Regions from separate parts of the Pseudomonas sp. NPDC088444 genome, predicted to be linked through region 2. Evidence: predicted binding sites of a transcription regulator. Region 2 holds the regulator's gene; the other holds the start of a gene.
What was found. The regulator sigma-54, encoded in region 2, starts transcription at its own class of promoters, with help from an activator protein. The targets are predictions, from matches to a motif close to ANTGGCATNNANNTTGCTNT.
Positions count from the first base shown of each region.

Region 1: the regulator sigma-54 is predicted to act here: its motif matches at 1,713-1,732, upstream of ACI2KB_RS07630 (circularly permuted type 2 ATP-grasp protein).

Region 1 covers NZ_JBJDNK010000003.1:131,220-134,312, forward strand. The annotation lists gene ACI2KB_RS07615 (OprD family porin) at 1-193, opposite strand, end outside; gene ACI2KB_RS07620 (hypothetical protein) at 442-678, shown strand; gene ACI2KB_RS07625 (ribonuclease E inhibitor RraB) at 928-1,266, shown strand; gene ACI2KB_RS07630 (circularly permuted type 2 ATP-grasp protein) at 1,766-3,093, shown strand, end outside.
Region 2 covers NZ_JBJDNK010000004.1:25,339-28,431, reverse strand. The annotation lists gene rapZ (RNase adapter RapZ) at 1-53, opposite strand, end outside; gene ptsN (PTS IIA-like nitrogen regulatory protein PtsN) at 56-520, opposite strand; gene hpf (ribosome hibernation-promoting factor, HPF/YfiA family) at 533-841, opposite strand; gene ACI2KB_RS09185 (RNA polymerase factor sigma-54) at 919-2,418, opposite strand; gene lptB (LPS export ABC transporter ATP-binding protein) at 2,605-3,093, opposite strand, start outside.

The DNA.
Region 1 (3,093 bases), on a different contig from region 2:
GTTTCGAGGCGCCCTGAGGGTTGGAACTGCTGCCGTCGCGAAAATCGCGGTTGAAGTACATCGTGCGTGATTCGAGGTTGGCTTTGCTGTCTTCCAGAAAGCCTTCGGCTTGGGCGACGGGCATCAGGCCTGCGCACAGGGACAGTGTTCCAAGGCCGAGCAGCGCGCGCTGCCGGGTAGGGCGGGTAAGCATGTAGGACTCCAGAGAGAGCGCCGCAGGGAGAGGCGTCGAGGGCGCGCAGTATCGGCAGTCAGACGTGCAGGGGGTATCCCACCTTTGTATAGGTTTCGGGTGCGCAAGCCTCGTTCCAGACACGTTTTTACGATGTTGTTCCCATGTGGGCAGTCACGTCAGTGTGCGACTCATACCGGTGGAACGCCGCTGGCAGGGCAGGGTCAAGATCATTAGGCCGGTTTCCGGCTCCGACTGAGGAGACATCGATGAAAGTCTGGACTATTGCGTTTCTCGATAAGGACGGCGTGCAGCAGAGCCTTGATCTTGAATCCGAGCAGCGTCCCAGTGAAGAAGAGGCGGCTCAGCGATTGCGCCCGCGTCTGTTCCCGGTCACTCACGAACTCGACCTGAACGATCTGGAAGGGCGAACTCAGGATCCGACCGTCAGGACACTCAAGGAGCAGAATGCGGTGCAGATCATTTCCATCGTCGAGGCCCACTGAAAAACCTGTGAAATAACCACGCGTTGCCGATTGGCAACGCGTTGATAATGGGCGTAATCTGCAAACAAGGCCGGTGGAGCATCTACCCGAGCCAGCTCGTGTACTGATGTTCTTTTTGTAACAGCAGCATCGGCCTTGTCAGCGACATGCTTGAGTCCCGGGTGGCGGATGATCTGCCGCTTGGCGCTTCCACATGAGGCGTTTCGGGATCGTTGAAACTCTATCTATCGTTGTATAGGAGGACGTTTCATGAGCACGACCTATCAAGAAGACATCAGCAGTCACGTACTGCGCCGCATGAAAGAAAGCGGTTTCGACTTCGCACGCATCTACCCCATCGAGTTCTATGCCGTCTTCCCGGATGAAGAGCGGGCGCGTCAGGCTGCGGAAAAGTTTCGTGGCGAATCCCTCAATACTCAGATCAACGCCCGTGAGGACGGTGCGTGGCACCTGCAAGTGAGCAAAGTGATGTACGCGACTTATGATGGCATCGGTGATTTCGAACAGGACTTGCAGAGCGCGATTTTCGGCCTGGATGGAGAGGTCGAGGGTTGGGGCGTGAAACAGGAGGTCAGGCGGTTTCATTGATCGACTGGCGTGCCCGCAAAACGCTCTCTAGCAGCACGGCTTGCCGACGGCAGCGTCCTGAAGATCGCCACCGTCGGCAAGCCGTGCTGCTACAGATGCCCAAGACGAGAAAGAACCGGGAACTCCCAGCATTTCCGGCAGCCAAATCGGGGCAAAAAAAAGCCGCTCGGGTACGAGCGGCGTAAAGGGAATTTCGTTGAACAATCCGGGAACACAAAAACATCGCTCGTGCAGTCTGGAGCGAGGTTGTCTGCGTTGATGGCGCGATTATCCGTAAACAAACTCAAGTCGGGAAATCAACTCTGGCTATGCTGGTAATAGAATTCTCGGTGGCGGGACGCTTCTCCATGAAGCGTAGGGGAATGGGTGAGGGCGCTTCTTGCACAGGAATGGTGCGAAGGCGTCTGCTGTTTTATTCAACTCATTGATTTAAAAGCGTTTATGCCGCTGGCACGGGCCTTGCGAAGGTCCATGGGTCCATGGTGACAAGGAGTACGGCATGATCCGCACCTTTTATGATGAGATGTACGATGTGGGCGGCGCTGTCCGGCCACATTATCGGGAATTCGCCCGCTGGCTGGGCGAAGCGCCACCTGAGTTACTGGCTCAGCGTCGGCGTGAGGCCGATCTTTTGTTTCATCGCGCCGGGATTACGTTCACGTTGTACGGTGACGAGCAGGGGACCGAGCGTCTGATCCCCTTCGATACGATTCCTCGCAGCATCCCCGCCAGTGAGTGGCGTGTGGTCGAGCGCGGCTGCATTCAGCGGGTCAAAGCGCTGAACATGTTCCTCGCCGACCTCTACCACGATCAACGCATCATCAAGGCCGGGATCATCCCTGCCGAGCAGGTGCTGGCCAACGAGCAGTATCAGTTGGCAATGCAGGGCCTGAACCTGCACCGCGATCTGTACGCCCACATCTCAGGGGTCGATCTGGTGCGCGATGGCGACGGGACTTATTACGTTCTCGAAGACAACCTGCGCACCCCCAGCGGCGTGAGCTACATGCTCGAAGACCGCAAGATGATGATGCGCCTGTTCCCGGAGCTGTTCGCCGCACAGCGCATTGCCCCTATCGACCACTACCCGAACCTGTTGCTCGACACCCTGAAAAGCTCAAGCCCGCTGGATAACCCCAGTGTGGTGGTGCTGACACCGGGGCGTTTCAACAGCGCGTTCTTCGAACACGCCTTCCTGGCGCGGGAGATGGGCGTTGAGTTGGTGGAAGGCGCCGACCTGTTCGTGCGCGACGACCGCGTGTTCATGCGCACCACGGATGGCCCGAAAGCGGTGGACGTAATTTATCGCCGCCTCGATGACGCCTTCCTCGATCCTCTGGCGTTCAACCCTGAGTCGATGTTGGGCGTGCCGGGCCTGTTGTCGGCCTATCGTTCGGGCAACGTGGTGCTGGCCAACGCCATTGGCACGGGCGTCGCCGACGACAAATCGATCTACCCGTTCGTCACCGACATGATCCGTTTCTACCTCGACGAAGAGCCGATCCTGAAAAACGTGCCGACCTGGCAATGCCGCAAGCCTGAAGAACTGTCCCACGTGCTGGCCAATCTGGGCGATCTGGTGGTCAAGGAAACCCAGGGTTCCGGCGGTTACGGGATGTTGGTCGGTCCTGCCGCCACCGCAGCGGAAATCGAAGCGTTTCGGGCGCGGCTGATCGCCAAACCCCACGCGTACATCGCTCAACCTACCTTGTCCCTGTCGACCTGTCCGACCTTCGTCGAGAACGGCATCGCCCCGCGACATATCGACCTGCGCCCATTCGTGTTGTCTGGCCGTGAAACCCGCGTTGTACCCGGTGGCCTGACCCG
Region 2 (3,093 bases):
AGGGCCGTGCTCTTGCCGGAGCCGGAGCGACCGCTGACGATGATCATGCGCATGATCAGTGGCCGTTCTGGACGTGAAGCACGACGTTGTAGAGCTCATCACTGCTTTTCGCCGCGCGCAGGCTGGCGCGGACATCCGCACGATCAAGCATGCTGGCGATTTGGCGCAGCAGCTCAAGATGAGCATCGGTAGCGGCTTCGGGCACCAGCAGCACAAACAACAGGTCCACCGGGGCGCCGTCAATCGCGTCGAAATCGACAGGGCGTTCAAGGTGCAATACCGCGCTCACTGGGGCAGTACAACCCTTGAGTCGGCAATGAGGAATCGCGATGCCATTGCCGAAACCGGTAGATCCCAGTTTTTCACGGGCAATGAGGCTTTCGTAGACAGTTTCCCAGTCGAATTCAGGCACCTGTTGCCCGATCATTCTGGCGATCTGTTCGAGTACGGCTTTTTTGCTGCCACCTGGCACGTTCACGAGGGAACGGCCAGGGGTCAGGATATTTTCAAGTCGAATCATGGATGGGGAGTATCAGCGAGCTGCCGCACCTTTGAGGATGCTTTGCTGCTTTTCCTTATGCTTGAGCAATTGTCTGTCGAGCTTGTCAGTGAGCAGGTCGATTGCCGCATACATGTCGTCATGCTCCGCATTGGCAACCACCTCTCCACCGTGGATATGCAGAGTGGCCTCGATCTTCTGTTTGAGTTTCTCGACGGCCATCGTCACTTGCACATTCGTAATCTTGTCAAAGTGCCCTTCGAGCTTTTTCAGCTTCAGCTCGACGTATTCGCGCAGGGGCTTGGTGACTTCCAGTTGGTGTCCACTGATGTTGACTTGCATACAGCTTCTCCTTCGTTGCCAGTGCATTAAGAGGCAGACCTTGGGGCCTGCCACTGGAACGCTGTGGCCTGTGACCTCTACATCAGCCGCTTGCGTTCGCTCGAAGGCGCTATCCCCAGGGATTCGCGGTACTTGGCGACCGTGCGGCGGGCCACTTGAATGCCTTGTGCCTCCAGTAAACCAGCGATCTTGCTGTCGCTCAACGGCTTTTTCTGATTTTCCGCAGCAACCAGTTTTTTGATGATCGCGCGGATCGCCGTGGACGAGCATTCGCCGCCTTCGGAGGTGCTGACGTGGCTGGAAAAGAAATACTTCAGTTCGTAAATGCCACGGGGCGTATGCATGAATTTTTGCGTGGTCACGCGGGAAATCGTCGATTCGTGCATGCCCACCGCTTCGGCGATGTCATGCAGAACCAGCGGTTTCATCGCCTCGTCGCCGTATTCAAGAAAGCCTCGCTGGTGCTCGACGATCTGGGTGGCGACCTTCATCAGCGTCTCGTTGCGGCTTTGCAGGCTCTTGATGAACCAACGCGCCTCTTGCAACTGATTGCGCATGAAGGTGTTGTCGGCGCTGGTATCGGCACGGCGCACGAAACCGGCGTACTGCGGATTCACACGCAGTCGTGGCACCGCTTCCTGGTTGAGCTCGACCAGCCAGCGTTCGTTGTCCTTGCGCACGATGACATCCGGGACGACGTATTCGGCTTCAGTGGATTCGATCTGCGAGCCGGGGCGCGGGTTGAGACTCTGGACCAGTTCGATGACCTGGCGCAGGTCGTCTTCCTTGATCTTCATGCGGCGCATCAGTTGCGCGTAGTCGCGGCTACCGAGCAAATCGATGTAGTCGCTGACCAGACGCTGGGCTTCGGCGAGCCATTTGGTTTTCGCCGGAAGCTGACGCAGTTGCAGCAGCAGACACTCGCTCAGTGTGCGGGCGCCGACGCCAGCCGGTTCGAATTGCTGAATGCGGTGAAGGACCGCTTCGATTTCATCCAGCTCGATGTCGAGTTCGGGATCGAACGCATCCAGCAGTTCTTCGAGGGATTCGTCCAAGTAGCCCTGGTTGTTGATGCAGTCGATCAGCGTCACGGCAATCAGGCGATCCGTGTCAGACATCGGCGCCAGATTCAATTGCCACAGCAGGTGGCTTTGCAGGCTCTCGCCAGCGGACGTGCGGGTGGTGAAATCCCATTCATCGTCGTCGTTGCTGGGCAGGCTGCTGGCACTGGTCTGGTAGATGTCTTCCCAGGCGGTGTCGACGGGCAGCTCGTTGGGGATGCGCTCGCTGTCGCTCCATTCGCCGTCTTCGAGGTTGTCGACGGTGGGCGTGGATTCCTGGTAAGTCGGTTCCTGAACGTCAGCAGCAGGTTTTGTTTCGATGTTGTCGGCCATCGGGTCGGCGTTATCGAAATCGTCGCCTTCTTCCTGGCGTTCCAGCATGGGGTTGGACTCCAGTGCCTCCTGGATTTCCTGTTGGAGATCCAGCGTCGACAGTTGGAGTAAGCGGATGGCCTGTTGCAGCTGCGGTGTCATCGTCAGCTGCTGGCCCATTCTCAAGACTAGCGAAGGTTTCATGGCAGGGGCTTAACACCTTATTCGCCGGCGCACTCGCGCCATCCACTACTAGGGCGCCGTGGCGCCAACTTAAGCAAATTATATGCCTGAAACCGGAGTGTTTGCCTAGGGTGTGATGGCAATTAATGCGAGGTTGGCGATGAGCCGCATGCCGCGTTCCGTCGTCAACCACTCGCCATCGCCCGCTTAGAGGCGGAACTCGTGGCCGAGGTACACTTCCTTCACCAACTGGTTGGCGAGGATGGTTTCAGCATCGCCTTCTGCGATCAGTTGCCCATCGTTGACGATGTAAGCGGTTTCGCAGATGTCGAGGGTCTCGCGGACGTTGTGGTCGGTGATCAGAACGCCGATGCCCTTTGCCTTGAGATGGTAGATGATCTGCTTGATGTCGCCCACGGAGATGGGGTCGACACCGGCGAACGGTTCGTCCAGCAGAATGAATTTGGGCGAGGTGGCCAGGGCGCGAGCGATTTCCACACGGCGACGCTCACCACCCGAAAGGCTCATGCCCAGGTTGTCGCGAATGTGCGTGATGTGGAATTCCTGAAGCAGGCTTTCCAGCTCCTTGCGACGTCCGGCGCGATCGAGGTCCTTGCGGGTTTCAAGGATGGCCATGATGTTGTCCGACACCGACAGCTTGCGGAAGATCGAAGCTTCTTGCGGCAGATAACCGAT